One region of the Isoptericola sp. NPDC057559 genome, then DNA from elsewhere that is predicted to be linked to it. Evidence: riboswitches for the same ligand, from Rfam matches in the RefSeq annotation. Region 1 holds a riboswitch; each other region holds the start of a gene.
What was found. A riboswitch is a leader RNA that binds a small molecule or an ion and turns the genes downstream of it on or off. The one in region 1 is predicted to bind thiamine pyrophosphate.
Positions count from the first base shown of each region.

Region 2: linked by a shared signal. The riboswitch ahead of ACFU5J_RS21800 (ECF transporter S component) and the one ahead of ACFU5J_RS19530 (bifunctional hydroxymethylpyrimidine kinase/phosphomethylpyrimidine kinase) in region 1 are both predicted to bind thiamine pyrophosphate.
Region 3: linked by a shared signal. The riboswitch ahead of ACFU5J_RS10645 (thiamine ABC transporter substrate binding subunit) and the one ahead of ACFU5J_RS19530 (bifunctional hydroxymethylpyrimidine kinase/phosphomethylpyrimidine kinase) in region 1 are both predicted to bind thiamine pyrophosphate.

Region 1 is NZ_JBHVFQ010000031.1:16,855-23,029, reverse strand. Features, by position in the region: gene ACFU5J_RS19535 (ABC transporter ATP-binding protein) at 1-1,028, opposite strand, end outside; gene ACFU5J_RS19530 (bifunctional hydroxymethylpyrimidine kinase/phosphomethylpyrimidine kinase) at 1,390-3,042, opposite strand; TPP riboswitch at 3,033-3,148, opposite strand; gene ACFU5J_RS19525 (hypothetical protein) at 3,227-3,871, shown strand; gene ACFU5J_RS19520 (YcnI family protein) at 3,948-4,724, shown strand; gene ACFU5J_RS19515 (copper resistance protein CopC) at 4,721-5,347, shown strand; gene ACFU5J_RS19510 (hypothetical protein) at 5,477-6,175, shown strand, end outside.
Region 2 is NZ_JBHVFQ010000052.1:106-6,080, reverse strand. Features, by position in the region: partial or broken gene ACFU5J_RS21820 (hypothetical protein) at 1-705, shown strand, start outside; gene ACFU5J_RS21815 (class I SAM-dependent methyltransferase) at 686-1,306, opposite strand; gene ACFU5J_RS21810 (energy-coupling factor transporter transmembrane component T) at 1,343-2,041, opposite strand; gene ACFU5J_RS21805 (ATP-binding cassette domain-containing protein) at 2,038-3,516, opposite strand; gene ACFU5J_RS21800 (ECF transporter S component) at 3,520-4,155, opposite strand; TPP riboswitch at 4,149-4,261, opposite strand; tRNA gene ACFU5J_RS21795 (tRNA-Ala) at 4,412-4,484, opposite strand; gene ACFU5J_RS21790 (histidine phosphatase family protein) at 4,574-5,263, opposite strand; gene rsfS (ribosome silencing factor) at 5,260-5,706, opposite strand; partial or broken gene ACFU5J_RS21780 (hypothetical protein) at 5,703-5,975, opposite strand, start outside.
Region 3 is NZ_JBHVFQ010000008.1:166,851-173,025, forward strand. Features, by position in the region: gene ACFU5J_RS10635 (ABC transporter ATP-binding protein) at 1-130, opposite strand, end outside; gene ACFU5J_RS10640 (ABC transporter permease) at 130-1,881, opposite strand; gene ACFU5J_RS10645 (thiamine ABC transporter substrate binding subunit) at 1,881-2,963, opposite strand; TPP riboswitch at 3,036-3,140, opposite strand; gene ACFU5J_RS10650 (DUF4235 domain-containing protein) at 3,280-3,546, shown strand; gene ACFU5J_RS10655 (PAS domain-containing protein) at 3,623-4,408, opposite strand; gene ACFU5J_RS10660 (sulfite exporter TauE/SafE family protein) at 4,682-5,611, opposite strand; gene ACFU5J_RS10665 (RrF2 family transcriptional regulator) at 5,822-6,175, opposite strand, start outside.

The DNA.
Region 1 (6,175 bases):
AAGGTCACGTCGCGCAGCTCGAGCTGCCCGCGGGAGGCTCCCACCTCGACCGGGTCCGCCGGGTCGGCGAGCGGGTTCGGGGTCTCCATGACCTCGAAGAAGCGGTCGACGGCGGTGCGGGCGTTGAGCGTCATCGAGAGCGTCATGCCGAGGTCGACCACGGGGCCGTTGATCACGGCGGCCGTGAGGAAGAACGCGACGAGGCTGCCGACGGTGATCTGCCCCTGGGCGGCCAGGACCGTGCCGAGCACGAGGCACACCGCGAGGGTGACCTCGGGGATGAGCTGCAGCGCGGTGGTGACGGTGGCCTGGTTGCCGGCCTTGCGGATCTCCGTCTGGCGCAGCTCCTCGGCCTGGTCGGTGAACGAGTCGAGGGCGTCGCGGCCGCGGCCGAAGGCCTTGAGCACGCGGATGCCGTGCACGGACTCCTCGACGGTGGTGGCGAGGTCGCCCGACTGGTCCTGCGAGAGGCGCGCGATGACGCGGTAGCGCCGCGAGAAGCGGAACGCGATGACCGTCACGGGGATCGCGCCCGCGAGGTAGACGAGGCCGAGCCAGCCGGCGGTGGCCAGGAGGATCCCGACGCCGACGACGATCGTCACGGCGCTGACCACGAGCTGCAGGAGGCCGAAGATCAGCCACCGGCGGAGCAGGCCGAGGTCGCCCATGATGCGGCTGAGCAGCTGGCCGCCGGGCCACCGGTCGTGGAAGGCGACCGGGAGGTCCTGCAGGTGGCGGAACAGCGACATGCGCATCTCCGCCTCGATCCGCGTGCCGGGGTACATCACGAGGTTGCGCCGCAGCAGGACGAAGCCGGCCTCGGCGACGCCGAGCACGAGGACCAGGACGACCGGCACGACGAGCGCGCCCAGGTCGTGGGCGGCCGCCCCCTCGGCGAGCGGGCCCTCGACCAGGGTCTGCAGCACGCGCGGGATCGCGAGGGCGGCGAGGCTGGCGCCCAGCGCGGAGAACAGGCCGCCGATGAGGCGGGGCACGGCCGGGCGCACGTACGGGTACAGCCGCCGCACCGACGCGATCGTGGAGAGCTCGGAGCCCGCGGGGGCGGCCGTGGCCTGCGGGCCGGCGGGACCGGGCGGCCCCGACGACCGGCCGGGCGGGGTGCCGGGCGCGGCGGGTCGGCGCGCGGCGGAGGAGGCGGAGCTCCTCCTCGGACTGTCGGAGGGATCGGCGCCTGCGGCGCCTCTGCTGCTGCTGCGCGGTGCGCGCGTTGTGTCGGGCATCACCACCATTCTGACACCCGCCACCGACACGCTTGCCCCGGTCACCCCTCCTTGGCAAGCGTTTGCCCGGCACGCGGTGAAGGCGCGGCGAAGGCATGGCGCCGGGCTGACCCGGCGGGTGACCCGAGGCGCCCCGGCGCGGCGGACCTCACCCCGCCGCGGCCCCGGCGAGCGCGACCGCACGGGGCTCGGCGGCCTGGTCGAAGAACGCGAGCTCGTGCTCGCACGCCCGCTGGAAGGCCGCCGCCATCCGCGCCCGCGTGGCGGGCCCGGCGTCCCCGGCGGCGCGGCGCAGGACGGCGACCGCCCGGCGGGTCGAGGCGGCGAACTCCTCGTCGGCGTAGGTGCCCAGCCAGGCGGAGTACGGGTGGCCGGGGCGGTTCAGCGCGGCCAGCCGCTCCCCCACGTCCTGGTAGATCCAGTAGCAGGGCAGGACGGCGGCGACGAGCGTCGCGTAGTCGTCGCCCGCGCCGCGCAGGTGCTCGAGGTACGCCGCCGTCGTCCGGCTGGCCGGCACGTCGGTCGGCTCGCCGCCGAGCCAGCTCGTGTGCAGGTCGAGCTCCGTGACCAGCGCGCCGTGCGCCCCGCCGGCCCAGAAGGTCTGCTCGGCGCGCGTGGGGGCGAGCTGGCTCGCGCGGGCCAGGCAGCGGGAGTACTCGCGCAGGTAGATCGCGTCCTGCTCGAGGTAGGTGCGGAACCGGTCGGCGGCGAGCGACCCGTCGCCGAGCGCGCGCACGAACGGCAGCCCGTCGATCGCGGCGCGCACCGGGGCGGCGGCGTCCCACCACCGGTCGACGGCGGCCCGGCCGGCCGCGGCGGCGGCACCGTCCTGCGCACCCGGCCGCTCCCGCTCCACCGCGCCCGACGGGGTGCTCTCCGCGAGATGGTCGACGGGCCCGTGCCCGCCGCCGACGCGCAGCGCCTCCCCCGCCCGGATCGCGGCCGCGAGCCACGCCTTCGTGGCGCGCAGCGCCTCGGCCCAGTCGCCGGTGCGGGCGTACCGGGCCGCCAGCCCGCTCGACAGGGAGCAGCCGGTGCCGTGCGTCGCCGTCGTACGCACCCGCTCGCCGGCCAGCTCCAGCAGCACGCCGTCGGCACCGACGAGGGCGTCCGGGGCGCCGGCGCCGTCGTCGCCGGTCAGGTGACCGCCCTTGGCCACCACGAGCACGTCGTGGCGCGCGGCGAGCCGGCGCGCCTGGTCGAGCGCCGCGGCCCAGGAGGCGGCCGGCGGCTCCTCGACGAGCACCGCGAGCTCCGGCAGGTTGGGCGTGACCACGTCGACCCTCGCGAGCAGGTCCCGCACGGCGCGCTCGGCCGTCGGGTCGAGCAGGCGGTCGCCGCTGGTGGCCACCATCACCGGGTCGAGCACGACGGCCGGGCGGGGCGACGTCGCCCCGCCCGGCAGCCCGTCCAGCCACGCCCCGACGGCCCGCGCGACGGGCGCGGCCGCGAGCATCCCGATCTTCACCGCGTCGATCGCGACGTCGTCCGCGAGCGCGTCGAGCTGGGCCGTGAGGAACTCCGCGGGCGGCACGTGCACCCCCCGCACGCCGCGGGTGTTCTGCGCCGTCAGGGCGGTCAGCGCCGCCATCCCGTACCCGCCCGCGGCCGCGACCGCCTTGAGGTCCGCCTGGACCCCGGCGCCGCCCGAGGGGTCGGAGCCCGCGATCGCGAGGACGCGGGGCCGGCTGGGCGGGGCCGCGCGGTCGGTGGTGCCGTGCTCGGTGGTGCCCTGGCCCGTGGTGCCACGGTCGGTGGTGCCCTGGTGGGCGGAGCTGTCGTAACGTGCGCGCACGCTCATGCCGACATCCCTTCGCTAGTACGAGCTAGATCAGGTTCGACGGGTGTGATCTCAGCGTCCAGGCGCCGGCCGGGGCCGACGGCGGGAGGCACCCCGTGTCGTTCGGCGCCACCGTAGCCCACCGCCCGCGAGGGGCGTCCGCGCGTCCCACCAGGCGCGTCGCCCGCCGGGATAGGGTGCGGGGGTGTCCGTGGTCGTCCGTCGTGTGCGCGAGCTCCTCGTCGCCGGCACGACGCTCAGCATCGCGGCCGCCGCCCACCTCCTGGCCGGCGGCTCGCTGCCCGGTGCACCCCTCGCGTGGCTGGTCGTGCTGGCGCTCTCGGCGCCCGTCGCCGTCTGGACGGCGCGACGCCGGCTGACGCTCCGTCGCCTGCTGCCCGCCATGGTCGCGCTGCAGCTCGTGCAGCACTCCGCCCTGTCGGTGCTCGGCGCCGCCCCCGCCGGTGACGCCGGGACGACGGCCACCGCCCTCGCCGGGCACGCCGGCCACGACCTCGGGCCCGGCTCCCTGCCTCCCGCGGCCGGCGTCGCCACGCACCTGGAGCACGCCGCGGACGGCGGCACCACCACGTGGATGCTCGCCGCGCACGCCGTCGCGGTCGTCCTGACGGCGCTGCTGCTGGCCGCCGGCGACCGGGCCGCGGCGAACGTCGCCTCGCACCTGGCGCACGTCGCCCTGCTGGTGCAGGGCCCCCCGGCGCTGCCCGTGGTGCGGCGCGGCCCGGTCGTCGCCGGGCCCGCCTGGCGCCCGCTGCCCTGGGACGCCCGCCGCCGCCCCGCGCCGCGCGGACCGCCGTCGTGGCGCGGCGCCCTCGTGCGCGCCGCCTGAGCCTGCCCCGGTCCGAGGTCGGACGGGGCGGGCCCCGCCGTCCCACGACCCCCTCGAACCACCGGAGCAGACAGCCATGTCCTCGACCACCCTTGCCCGCACCAGCCCCCGCCGCGCCGCCGTCGCCGTGCGCACCCGCCGGCTCGCCGGCGCGGCCGCCCTCGCCGTCCCGGCCCTCGTGCTCGGCGCCGCCGCCGCGTCCGCGCACGTGACGGTGACGCCGGACTCGGCCGAGTCCGGCGCCTACGCCACCCTGACCTTCAAGGTCCCCAACGAGTCCCCCGAGGCCTCGACGACCGCCGTGAAGGTCGCCCTGCCGACCGACACGCCGTTCACCAGCGTGTCCGTCGAGCCCGTCCCCGGGTGGAGCGCGAAGGTGACCCGGGCCGCGCTGCCCGAGCCCGTCGACGTCCAGGGCACCACCCTCACCGAGGCGCCCGCGAGCGTCGAGTGGACCGCCGACGACCCGGACGCCGGCATCGCGCCCGGAGAGTTCCTCCGCTTCTCGGTCTCGGCCGGCGCCGTGCCCGACGGCGTCGACACGATCACGCTTCCGACCACGCAGACGTACTCCGACGGCGAGGTCGTCGAGTGGGACCAGCCCGCGACGGGCGACGACGAGCCCGAGCACCCCGCCCCCGTGCTGCAGGTCGTCCCCGCGACCGGGGGCGACGCGCACGGCGCCGCGTCCGACACGGCGGCGCAGGCGTCGGACGGGGCGGGCGCCGACGGCGGCTCCGACGACACCCTGCCCCTCGCGCTCGGCGCGGCCGGCCTCGGGCTGGGCCTCGTGGGCGCGGTGACGGGCGTCGCCGCCCTCGCCCGCACGCGCGCCCGGACGGGGCAGCAGTGACCCGCCGCCGGCGCGGCACGGCCCGCCGCGCGCTCCTGGCCGGCGCGGGCGCCGTCGGGCTCGCCCTCGCGGGCGCGGTCGGGCTGGCCGGGCCGGCGAGCGCGCACAACGTCGTCGTCGGGACGACGCCGGCCACGGGCTCGACCGTGACCGAGGCGCCCGAGTCCGTCGAGGTGACCTTCGACGAGGCGGTCCTCAACCTCGCCGCGGACGGGTCGAGCACCGTGATCTCCGTGACCGACGCGGACGGCGCCGAGCACGCGACCGGGTGCCCCACCACCCAGGACCGCACGGCGTCCGTGCCGGTGACGCTCGGCCCGGCGGGCGAGTACACCGTGGACTGGCGCATCGTGTCCGCCGACGGGCACCCGACCAGCGGGCAGTTCTCGTTCACCTACGACCCGCCCGCCGGGACCACCGCGGCCACCCCGGACGCCGCCGCCACGCCGTGCGGCTCCCCCGCCGCCGGCGCCGACGAGGCCCGGCCCGCGAGCGGCACCGGCACCACGGGCACCGGCGGCTCCTCCGAGCTGGTCGTCGTGCTGGGCATCGCGGGGGGCGTCGTCGTGCTCGCGGGCGCGGCCGTCCTCGTGGCGCTCCGCGTCGCGCGGCGCCGCGACTGAGGCACGACACCCGCCCACGACCGGTCAGGGCCAGGACCACGCGTGCGTGGCCCTGGCCCTGACCGGTCTCGGGGAGGCGCCGCGGCCGGGCGTCCCCGCACCTGCCGCGCGCCGCCTACGATGCCGACCATGGATGCGGGGCAGATCGTCGGGATCGTGACGGGCCTGGTCGTGGTGGTCGTGCTGGTCACGGCGGTGGCCGTCTGGGCGGCGCGGCGCAGGAACGCCGCCCGGGCGCGGGCGGCCGAGCTCGAGGCGGAGCTGCAGCGGCTCGGCGTCGAGGCCGGCTCCGCGCTGGTGCGCACGGACGAGCGGGCCCGCCTCGCGGAGGACGAGCTCGCCTTCGCGGTGGCCGAGCTCGGCGAGCGGGAGACCCGCGAGCTCGCGCCCACGCTGCGGCGCGCGCGCGAGCGCCTGGCCGAGGCGTTCCACCTCAACCAGCGGCTGCACGACGAGGTGCCGGACACGGACGCCGAGCGGCGCGAGTGGTCGGCGCGGATCGTCGACCTGTGCCGGTCCGCCGGCGGCTCCCTGGACGACATCGACCGCGGCCTCGCCGGGTTGCGGCAGACCGTCCGCGCGACCCCGGACGTCGTCGCCCGGGTGGACGGCGAGCTCGCCCGGGTGCGCGAGGCCGTGCCGGCCGCGCGTGCGGACCTCGAGCGGCTGCGCGGCCAGTACGCCGAGCGCGCCCTGCTGCCCGTCGCGGACAACCCCGACCAGGCGGAGCGCCTCCTCGAGTTCGCCGGGCGCAGCACCGCCGCCGCCCGCAAGCGTCTGACGACGCAGCAGGTGGCGGAGGCCGGCGCCGCCGCCCGCGCGGCGGAG
Region 2 (5,975 bases), on a different contig from region 1:
GTCAAGGTGTGGGCCTACGACCTGGAGCGCGAGGGCCAGTGCGACGCCGTCGTGCGCGCCGAGGGCGAGGAGCCCGACCCGTCCGGCTACCCCGCGCGCGGCACCGAGGCGTGGCTCGCCTGGGACGCCGAGGCGGGCCTGCTGCGCGCGCACGAGCACCGCAACCGCACCGAGGGCACGGGCGGGCCGCTGCGGACACCGCCCGGCGGGATCCCGCCGCGCAGCGCGGCCCTGCACGCCGTCGCCCTGTCCATGCTGTGCCACGAGGGCGACGCCGGGATCGGCGGGGAGCGCGTCGTGCGCGAGCTGATCGGGAACGGCGCCCTCGGGTGGGCGGGCGTCCGCCTCGCCGCGCGCGCCCTGGTGACGCAGCCCGCGGCGAGCCCCGCGCGCATGGTCCGCCTGGTGGAGCGGCGCCCCGCCACGCTGCCCGCCCTCTGGCCGGTGCTCACCGAGGCGGTCGCCGCGGCGGGGGCCACCGACGGTCCCCTGCCCCGCTGGCTCCCCCGCGTGCTCGACGTCGCCGACGCCTCGCTGCCCTACCTCGCGGAGGCCGCCCGCCGCGGTCTCGTCCCCGCCGACGCCGCGACCTTCCCCGGGCTGGAGGCGGTCGCCGCGCGACCCGGCCGCGCCGTGGGGCCGGCCAAGGCCCGCGCGCTGCTCGCCGCCGTCGAGAGGCAGGGGCTCACGCGCGCCGCGTCGTGAGGAGCAGCGCCGGCAGGTGCCGCTCGTCGTCGGCCGGCCGCGCGACGAGCTCCGCGTCCGTGACCTCGGTGGACGTCCAGTCCGCCGACGCGAACGCGGCGCGCAGGTCGTCCGCGGTGGTGCCCCAGCCGAGACCGGCGTGCACCGACATCGCGAGCACGGCGACGAGCGCGCCCGGCGGGCAGATCGCGGCGAGCCCGGCCACGTAGGCGGCGCGGCCGCCCGCGTCGAGGGTGTGCAGCAGGCCGGAGTCCAGCACGGTGCGCGGCCGCACGTCCAGCCGGTCGAGATGGCGGGCGTCGGCCACCTCGAAGCGCACCTCGCCGGGTGGCTCGAGGATCGCCTCGGCGGCCCGCTCCCGGGCGCGGGAGATCGCGTGGGCCGCGCCGTCGACCCCCAGGACCCGGTGCCCGGCCCGCGCGACGGCGAGCGCCAGCACGCCGGTGCCGCACCCGGCGTCGAGCACGGGGTCCGCGAGCACGGACCGGCGCACGAGGGCGAGGAGCGCGGGCTGGGGCCGCCCGATCTCCCACGGTGGCGGGACGTCCCCCGCGTACAGGGCGTCGAAGTCGTGCTCCGTGCGTGCCTCCGGTCGGTCCATGCGCGCACCTCCTCCCCCAGTGTGCGCGCCTGCCGTCTACCCGGCCGCGAGGACGGCGAACGGCAGCGCCGCGACCAGCACGCCGACGCCGAGCACGACCGTGTCGTGCCGGGCCCACGGCGCCGGCTCGGCCCACGTCCGCGACCCCGCTCCCGCGAAACCGCGGGCGTCCATCGCCACCGACATCGTCGTCGCGTCCCGCAGCGTCGCCGCCAGGACGGCGAACGTCACGGAGGCGGCGTGCCGCCCGCGGTCGAGGTGCCCGCGCCCCGGCCCGAGGCCGCGTGACCGGCGGGCGCGGGACGCCTGCTCCCAGACGGCGCCGAGCCGCTCGAACCGCTGGAGCGCGGCAGCCACGCCGACCACGAACCGCGCGGGCAGCCGCAGGCGCTGGCCCAGCTGGTCGGCCAGCCCGCTCGGGTCGACCAGGGGCGCGAGCGCGACCCCGGGCAGGGCGAGCACCGCGATCCGCATCCCCGCGACGGCCGCGACCTCGAGGTCGCGCCCGCCCAGCAGCCACGTGGACCACGTGACCGACGCGACGGCCACGACCACGGCCAGATAGCGGGCCGGCGCGCCGGACCTCCGCGGCAGGCCCGCCACCCCGCAGACGAGGCAGGCGCCCAGCGCGACGGCCGCCGACGCCAGGTCGCGCACCCCGAACGAGGCGACCAACCCCAGCAGCCCGAGCGCCACGAGCACGAGCGGGTTCACCCGCCCGAGCACCCCGGTCACGCCGCCACCACCCGCCCCGGGCCGGACGCGCCCCGGTCCTGCCCGTCCCGCCTGCACGGCGGCAGGGCGACGCGGTGGTCGGCGAGGCCGACGAGGTGCCGGTCGTGGGTGCTCGCCGCGACGGTGGCGCCGTGCCCCGCCGCGGCGACGGCCCACCCGGCCACCGCCGCCCACGTGTGCCGGTCCTGGCCCACGGTCGGCTCGTCGAGCAGCGCCAGGGGAGGCCGGTGCGCGAGCGCCGCCGCCAGGGCCAGGCGCCGCTGCTCGCCGCCGGAGAGGCGGAACGGGTGCGCGTCGGCGAGGTGGTCGAGACGCAGCAGCCCGAGCACCGCCTCCAGGTCCACCGGCACGCCCAGCCGCCGACCGGTGAGCACCACCTCGTCGCGCACGCGCAGGGCGAGCAGCCCGTGCTCGGGGTGCTGCGGCACCCAGCCGCAGCGGCGGGCGAGCTCGCGGGACCGGGTGCCGCGTCCGGGCGCCCCGGCGAGGCGGCCCCGCGCGGGCCGCAGGTGCCCGGCCAGGGCCGCGACGAGCGTGGACTTCCCGGCCCCCGAGGGGCCGGTGATCGTGGTGAGACGGCCGGCAGGGAGGCGGGCGTCGACGCCGTCGAGCGCGCGGGTGGTGGTGCGGCCGTGCAGGCCGCGCGTCGTGAGGTCGACGCCGAGCGCGTCGACGGTCACGTCGGGCCCGGCGTCCTCCGGCGCGACCAGCGCCGCGGGCACCGACAGCGGGGTGGGCGCCGGCACCCCCGGGAGCCAGACGCCGGCGTCCGTGAGCGCTGCCCGGAGCGCGGGCTCCGTCCCCGGCCCCGGCGGGCGCAGCGCGCCCGGCGCGACGTCGTGCGTGACGACGCCGCCCGGGCCGAGCACGACCACCCGGTCCAGGTGCTCCAGCCACGGCCCGACCTGGTGGTCGACGACCACCAGCGAGGTGTCGGTGCCGGCGATCGCGTCGAGCACCGCGGACCGCACCTCGGCCGCGGCGTCCGGGTCGAGCATGGCGGTCGGCTCGTCGAGGAGCAGCAGGTCCGGGTCGCGGGCCAGCGCGCCGGCGAGCGCGAGCCTCTGGAGCTCGCCGCCCGACAGCGCCGACGTGGGCCGGTCGAGCGGGTACCGCAGGCCCACGCGGTCGAGCGCCCCGCGGGTGCGGCGCCAGATCTCGTCGCGCGGCAGGCCCGCGTTCTCGGGCCCGAACGCGACGTCCCTGCCGATCCGCTCGGCGACGACGGCGGCGCCCGGGTCCTGCAGCACGAGGCCGACGACGCCGTCCACGTGCGCGGTGCCGGACAGGTCGCCCGGCAGCGGGTCGCCGAGCACGCCCGCCAGGGCGTGCAGCACGGTCGACTTGCCGGCCCCGCTGGGCCCGACGAGCCCGACGCGCTCCCCGGCGCCGACCGTGAGGTCGAGCCCGTCGAGCACGGGTGCCGCCCGACCGGTGGGGCGCCACGTGAGGCCCTGCAGCCGTGCGCGCGCCACCCCTCAGCCCCGGGCGGCGCGGTCGGCCAGGTCCCTGCCGGGCCCGAACGCGTCGAGCACGCCGGCGCGGGCGAGGGCGCGCACGAGCGCCGCGCCGCCGAGCCCGGCGAGGAGCGCGCCGGACAGCGCGAAGAGGCCGAGGTAGGCGAGGCGGAAGCCCCACTGCCAGTCGGGGTAGTAGGCGAACCACTCGTAGACGGCGCCGCAGGCGCCCGCCGCGGCGCCCGACAGCGCCGCGACGGCGCTGCCGAACCGCCGGTACAGGAACAGCGCCAGCACGAGCTCGACGCCGAACCCCTGCACGACGCCCGAGACGATGGCGGAGAAGCCCCAGCCTGCGCCGAGCAGGGCCTCGACGCTCGCGGCCACGACCTCGGTGAGCAGCGCGGCGCCGGGCTTGCGGACGATGAGTCCGCCGAGCACGCCACCGAGCAGCCATCCGCCGCCGAGCAGGCCGGTGGCCGGCGGGAACACGACGACCAGACCGGCCGAGAGCAGGTGGTAGAGCTGCGTCCAGCCCCAGAAGACGACGCCGACGGCGACGCCGAGCATCGCCATCGTGACCAGGTCGACGGTGCGGTACCGCAGGTTCGCGCGAACCGTCCCGAGGACGGTCGGACGTGCGATGGGCGCGGACATTCCAGGTAACTCCCTTCGCCGGTGCTAACCGGAGCAGGTTCCAAGGGTCTGCGGCTCGTGCCCGCACTCTCAGCGCCCCTTCGACGGCGCTCCCCTGTCATGGGTGTCTTCAGATGTGGCGGCCGACGACGCGGCCGCAGCCCACCCTAGGCGACCGGTCGCCGGGCGCAAGGTCGTCCCGCAGCGTGGGCCGGCGCGAGACCCCGCACATGCGAGAAGGCCCGGAACCTGAGGGTTCCGGGCCTTCTCGTCGGGGTGGAGCTGAGGGGACTCGAACCCCTGACCCCCTGCATGCCATGCAGGTGCGCTACCAGCTGCGCCACAGCCCCGAGAACCGACTCTCGTGGCCGCGAGCGACCGACGATTCGTCTGATTCGGTGTGTTCCTCCGGTCTTGCGCCCCTCGGAACGTCGATATCTTAGGCAGACTTCGGGTCAGGTTCCAAATTCCAGTCCGGACCGGCCTGCCAGTGGTCCAGCGGGTATCCGGCGCCCACGTTGTGCGCGACGAGCCGCCAGGCCGGGACGGCGCCCTCCCCCGACCGGTGCAGGTGCGACCAGTGCACGTTGTGCATGCCGGCCAGCCCGCGCCACGAGGTCGGGTCGAGACCGAGCAGGGCCGTGACCCCCAGGGAGATCGCGGCGCCGTGGGAGACCAGCACCAGGGTCGCGTCGTCGTCCAGCTGCTCGGCGTGCTCGGCGACCGCCTCGGTCATCCGCGCGGCGACGGCCGCCTTGGACTCGGCCCCCGCGCCCGCCGGCTCGGCACCCCGCCGCCAGGCGGCGTACTCCTCGGGCCAGCGCGCGGAGATCTCCGCGCCCGTCATGCCCTCCCAGTCGCCGAAGCCGCGCTCGCGGAGCCGCACGTCGGTCTGCACGGGGGCGCCGCCGAGCGCCTCCGCGTACGCGGTCGCCGTCTCGAGGGCGCGGCCCAGGTCGGAGGACACGATGCGCGTCGCCCGGTGCGACGACGCGAGGGCGGAGCCGCCCTCCCCCGCCTGCCACCGGCCGACGTCGTCGAGGGGGATGTCGATCTGCCCCTGCAGCCGCAGGGACGCGTTGTACGCCGTACGGGCGTGGCGGAGCAGGACGACCGTGCCGGCCGTCACCGCTCGTCGCCCGCGAGGCGGATCGCTCCGTCGCCCGCGGCGTCGCCGTACTCCGCCGCCGCGGCCGCGCCGTCGCCGCCCCGCGCGTCCTCGGGCAGGTCGATGGCGGGGCAGTCCTTCCAGAGGCGCTCCAGCGCGTAGTACACGCGGTCCTCGGCGTGCTGCACGTGCACGACGACGTCGCCGAAGTCGAGCAGCACCCAGCGCGCCTGCGCCTTGCCCTCGCGACGGATCGGCTTGGCGCCGGCCTTGATCATCGCCTCCTCGACGGCGTCCACGATCGCCGAGACCTGGCGCTCGTTGGTGCCGGACGCGATGAGGAACACGTCCGTGAGGACGAGCTGCTCGCTCACGTCGAGCGCGATGATCTCCTGCGCCTTGCGGTCCGAGGCGGCCCGGGCGGCGGCGATCGCCAGCTCGACGGCGCGGGGGGTGGCGGTCATGCTGCGGCTCCAGGCTGGGGTGTCGTGAGGGAGTGGGTCACCGCGGGTGCGGCGGAGTCGGTGCTGAAGCTCTTGTCGTCCGAGCCGGCGAGCAGGAGCTTCCACACCAGCAGGCCGAGCACGAACGCGACGACGACCAGCACGATGTAGTGCAACCAGGTGTAGGACGCCTCGGGCTCGTCCCAGTCCTCCTCGTCGTCCTCCTCGACCTGCGGCGCCGCCGAGCGGGCCCGCACGGGCTGCTCCGAGGCGACCAGGGCGTCGAACGG
Region 3 (6,175 bases), on a different contig from region 1:
CCACGATCTCGCCGGCCGCGACGTCGAGCGACACCCCGTCGACGGCGACCGAACCCGGCCGGCGGCGCGTGGCCCCGTACCGGACGACGGCACCCGTGACGGCGAGGCCCCCCTGGCGGTCGTGCCCCATCAGAACTCCCCTCCCGGCCGGTCGCCCCGCAGGCGCTCGGCCACCATCATGACGGTCGCGGTGAGCACGGCCAGCACCACGGACGCCGCGAGCGCCATGCCGTAGTTCTCGGCCCCGGGCCGCCCGATCAGCCGGAAGATCACCACCGGCAGCGTCGCCGTCTCCGGGCGGGCGAGGAACGACGTCGCGCCGAACTCCCCCAGCGAGACGGCGAAGGCGAACCCGACGGCGAGACCGAGCGACCGCGCGCCCAGCGGCCCGTCGACGGACCGCAGCACCCGCCCGGGCGCCGCGCCCAGGGTGGCGGCCGCCTCGCGCAGGCGCGGGTCGATGGCCCGCAGCACGGGCAGCATCGTCCGCACGACCAGCGGGATCGCCACGACGGCCTGCGCGATCGGCACCAGGGCGCCGGAGGTGCGCAGGTCGACGTCGAGCCCGAGCGGCCGGTCCAGGGTGATGAGGAAGCCGAACCCGACGGTCACCGCGGACACGCCGAGCGGCAGCATGAACGCGGCGTCGAGCACCCCGACCGCCCGCCGCAGGCCGGCCCGGCGCGGGCGCCGGGACACGACGAGGGCCACGAGCCCGCCGACGACGACGGCGATGGCCGCGGCCCAGGCGGCGGTGCGCAGCGAGTTCGCGAGCGCCTCCCACACCGTGACCGTGAGCGCGTTGCGCCCGCCGGTGGTGCCGAGCGCCGCGTAGTTGGCGAGGCTCCACGACCCGTCGGGGCCGTGCAGGGACCGGGTGACGAGGCCGGCCATCGGGAGCACGAGCAGGCCCGCCACGACGACGAGCGTGACGAGGGCGGGCACGATGTCCGCGCCGTCGGCGCCCCCGCGCAGCCGCAGCCGGTGCGCGGCGACCCGGTCGCTGGTGAGGTGCAGCGCGCGCTCCCGGCGGGACCGGGCCCGGGAGCTGACCGCCAGGGCGGCCCCCACCACGACGAGCTGCAGCACCGAGAGCACCGCCGCGGAGCGCAGGTCGAGGAACTGGGTGGTGCGGATCCAGATCTCCGTCTCGATGGTGCCGTAGCGCAGCCCGCCGAGGACGAGCACGACGCCGAACGCCGTCGCGCAGAACAGGAACACCACCGCGGCGGCCGAGGCGATCGCCGGCCCGAGGGCGGGCAGCGTCACCGTGCGGAAGGCGCGCCAGGGCGTGGCGCCGAGGGCTCGCGCCGCCTGCTCGGCGCGCGGGTCCAGGCGCTCCCACATGCCGCCCACGGTGCGCACCACGACGGCGTAGTTGAAGAAGACGAGCGCCAGCACGATGCCGGCGAAGCTCTCCTCCAGGTGCGCCCAGCCGAGCGGGCCACCGGGGGCGAACAAGGCGCGGAACGCGACGCCGACGACCACGCTGGGCAGCACGAACGGCACGGTGACCAGGCCGCGCACGAGCGTGCGGCCCGGGAAGCGGCACCGGTACAGCACGTACGCGCCCGGCAGGCCCAGCAGCACGGACAGCACCGTGCCCGTGACGGCCTGCGCCAGCGTCTGGCCGACGATCCGCCACGTGCGCGGCTGCGACAGCACCTCGGCGAAGCCGGACAGGTCGAGCGCGCGCCCCGCCGCGGTCTCGGTGAAGAACCCCTGCAGGACGAGCGACACCACGGGCCACGCGAAGAAGACCGCGAGGAACCCCAGCGGGAGCACGACGGCGGCGCCCCAGCCGAGCCATGCGCCCCAGCGGTCCGCGCGCCACCGCGCCGACCGGGTGACCCGCGCGGCCGGGACGCCGGTGCGGCGCATCAGTCGACGACCGTCGCCGTCCACTGCTCGATCCACTCGTCACGGTGCGCGGCCACGTCGGCGGGCGCCACCTCGAACGGCTTGTCGGCCAGGGGTGCGAACTGCTGCCAGTCGGCGGGCAGCTCGACACCCGGGTCGGCCGGGTACATGTACATCTGCCCGGGCACGTCCGCCTGGAACGCCTCGGAGGTGAGGAAGTCGACGAGCTTCTCGGCGCCCTCGGGGTTCGCGGCGCCCGTGAGCACCCCCGCGTACTCGACCTGCCGGAAGCACGTGTCGAGCATCGCGCTCGTGGTCGACGACTTCCCGTCGTCGGTCACCGTGAACGCGGGGGACGTCGCGTACGACAGCGCGATCGGCCGCTTGCCGCCCTCGCCCGCGCCGGAGAAGTCCACGTAGTAAGCGTCCTCCCACGACTCGGCCACCTTGACGCCGTTGGCGCGCAGGTCGGACCAGTAGCCCTGCCAGCCGTCGGCGCCGAACGCGCCGATCGTGGCGAGCAGGAACGCGAGGCCCGGCGACGACGTCGCGGGGTTCGTGACGACGGTCAGGTCCTGGTACGCCGGCTTCGCGAGGTCCTCCAGCGTGGCCGGCGGCGTGACGTCGTTCTTCTCGAACCAGCCGTCGTCGAGGTTCATGCAGACGTCGCCCACGTCGACGGGCGTCAGCGTGCCCGCGAGGTCGTCCGGCGCGTACGCCGCGACCCGCGGGTCCAGGTCGGCCGGCTGGTACTTCTGGAAGACACCCGCGTCGACGACCCGCGACGCGTAGGTGTTGTCCACGCCGAAGACGACGTCGCCCAGCGGCGCGTCCTTGGTGAGCACGAGCTGGTTCACCAGCGTGCCGGCGTCGCCCGGGGCCACCTGCTTCACGGTGAGGCCGGACTCCTTCTCGAACGCGGCCAGCACGTCGTCGGAGACGGCGAACGAGTCGTGCGTGACGAGCGTGAGGGTGTCCGACGCGCTCGCCGCGTCGTCCGGCCCGCTCCCGCCGCCGCACGCCGCCAGCAGCGGCAGCAGGGCGACGACGGCGACGCCCGCCGCGGCCGTCGTGGTCCGGGGCCGCGAGGTCCTGTGGGTCATGCTGTCCTCCTCAGAGTGCGAGAAGGGGGTCCTGCGGGCACCCGGCACCGTCGTGGTGCGGCCGTCCCGCAGGGAACGAGATTCCCGACTTCCTCCACCGGTCCTAACCGGGTCAGGTTCGAGGGTCTGCGGCGTTCCGCACTCTCAGCGCCGGTGGGCGCTCCCCTGTCGTATCACCACGAGCCTACACACCGGCGCCGCGCTACCGTGGTCCCGTCCGCGGGGCCCTGGTGTGACATGCCTGACGTGCCACGACGCCCGCGGGCACCGTACGACGACGCACCGGCCACGCCGGGGACCGACCGAGGGAGAGCACGTGACGGACACCGAGCAGCCGCTGGGCGTGAAGGTCGGCACGGTGGTGCTGACGATCGCCGCCGGATGGGTCGCGCAGAAGCTGATCGGGGTGGTGTGGGAGAAGGCGACGGGCAACGTCGCCCCCACCAACGTGGACGACGACGAGATCTCCATCATCCAGGCCGTGACCTTCGCGGCCGTCTCCGGGGGCGTCGCCGTCCTCGCGAAGCGGCTCGCGCGCCGGGGGGCCGTGCGCGCGGCCGCCCGCTTCATCCCCAGCCACTGAGCGCCGACGGCCCGGGCCCGCACCGCGCGAGCCCGGGCCGTCGCCCGTCCGGAGCCGCGCGTGCCGAGCGTGAGGGTCAGCGGCTCGCGCGGGGCCGACGGCGCGCGAGCTGCGCGTCGTGGCCGTGGGGCCGGTCCACCGGCCGCACGGCGGCGAGCGCGTGGCTCAGCCGGTCGGCCGCGTCCTTCGCGGGCGGCGCCCCCCGGACGACCTCCGCGGCGGTGAGCGCCGTGTCGCGGTCGCCGACGGGCCGCGAGAGCTCCTTCATCACCTGCTCGCCCGCGGACTGGGCGGAGACGCCCACCTGGGCGCCGACGTCGGTGAGCACCTCCGTGGCCACCGACTCGTCCACGCCGCAGACCGCCATGATCGCGCCCTTCGCCTGCTCCGACGCGGCGGCGGCGACGAACGCCCGCGAGACGGCGCGGTGGGCCTCGCGCTCCAGCGCGTCGCGCACCACGGGGCTGGTGTCGATGACGTAGCCGACGAGCTGCGACGACGCGCCGTCGGCGCCGTGCCGGGCCTGCCCGGTCACCACCACCGAGTGCGTGCGCCCGTGGTCGTCCACCACGCGGTGCCCGCCCGCGAACGGGCGCCCGGTCCCGAGCGCCACCGTCGCGGTGCGGGAGAGCCGCTCGCGGTCGTCGGGGTGCAGGTGGGCGCGGAGCACCTCCGGACCGGGCTCGATGGCCCCGGGCTCCCGCCCGAAGATCCGATAGACCTCGTCCGACCACCACCACGAGCCCGTGGCGACCTCGACGCGGTACTGGCCCACGAGCAGCTGGCTACCGGCGCCGAGCAGCTCCGCGAGAGCGACGAGCTCGCGGCGCTGGTGGTCGTTCGGAGTGCCGGGTATCGACATGGCTCACCTCCCAGTGCGGTGCAGCTGGGTCTGCCAGGCAGATCTCTTGGCTTCACACGGTACCGGGACGAGGCGTCGGCGCCACCCCGTGGAGGGGCTCGCGCGGGGGAAAATGCGGACCCGTGGCAACGGTGTGCGCCGGCGCCCGTCGCGCGGAGCACTCGACCCCGTGGTCGCGACCCCCGGTGCTTCGGGGGCGCGACCACGGGGTCGTCGGTCGTGCGACGCCTCGGCCGGCTGGCGCGTCGTCCGCGGGCCGCCGGCGGGGCTGGATCAGACGGCGGGCGTCGGCGCGGGGGCCGCCACGGCCGCCACCTCGCCCTCCGCCTTCTCCTCCGCGAGGGCCTTGCGGTGCTGGCGCAGCGAGTAGACGACGGCGGCGGCCCAGCCCACCGCGATGATCCCCAGGACGAGCGAGCGCACGCCCGGGGCCACGGGGAACTCGTCGAGGCTCAGCAGGGTGCGCACGTTGGTGAGCACGATGATGCCGCCGACGGCGGAGCCGAGGACCCGCGGGGGCACGAGGCGCACCAGCCATGCGGCGATCGGGGCGGCGATGAGGCCACCGATCAGCAGCGCCAGGGCCCAGGACGGGTTGATGCCGGCGGTCCCGAGGCCGAACAGGAACCCGAGGCTCGCGGCCACGGCCACGAAGAACTCGCTGGTGTCGATCGAGCCGATCACCTTGCGCGGCTCCATCCGGCCGCTCGCCAGGATCGCGGGGGTGCCGACCGGGCCCCAGCCGCCGCCGCCCGTGGCGTCCATGAAGCCGGCCACGAGGCCCAGCGGGGTGAGGAAACGCTTGCGGAGCGGCTGGCCCAGGCGGTCGGTGCGCAGCCCGCGCAGCGTGAACCGGAGCAGCACGTACAGGCCGAGGCCGAGCAGCAGGATGGACATCAGCGGCTTGGCGATCTCGGTCGAGAGCCACGAGAGGAACGTCGCGCCGGCGAACGCCCCGACAGCACCGGGGATGCCGATCCTCAGGACGACCTTCCAGTCCACGTTGCCGAACCGCCAGTGGGAGACGCCCGACGCGAGGGTGGTGCCGACCTCCGCGAGGTGGACGGTCGCGGACGCCGCTGCGGGGTTCGTGCCGATCGCGAGCAGCAGGGTCGTCGAGGTCACGCCATAGGCCATGCCCAGGCTGCCGTCGACGAGCTGCGCTCCGAGGCCCACGAGGGCGAGGAGGACGAGAGTCCGCACGGGGGGTTCCCTCCGTCGGGGCGGCAGCCGTTCTGCCGCAACAGATAGAAGTTACCCGATCGGACCTATCGGATTCAACGGTATCAGGCGCGCGATCGCATGGTGAGACGTCGGCGACCGGTGGTCGCCGCGCCGCGCGCGGGCGCGGCCAGAGCGCTCGCGCGCACCCGGCCTGCTCCGACCGCGGCGGCCGTCAGGCTCGCGGGCAGGTCACGGGCTGTGCCAGGCGGACTCGTCGTCGGTGAGCCGGCGGACGGCGTCCGGCACGTTCCCGGCGGCGAGGTCGGCGAGGCTCACCTGTTCGAGCACGGCGCGCACGTTGACCCGGAGCGCCACCCACACGTGCAGCAGAGACGCCGCCGCGCCGGTGTACTCGAGGTCCGACGGCCGCGCGTCACGGACGAAGACGAGCGGTCCGTCGACGGCGCGGACCACGTCGGCGACGGTGACCCGGTCGGCCGGGCGCGCGAGGACGTACCCGCCGCCCGCGCCACGGCGGCTCGCCACGATGCCTTCGCGCCGGAGGTCGCTGAGGATCGCCTCGAGGAACCGGTGCGGGACCCC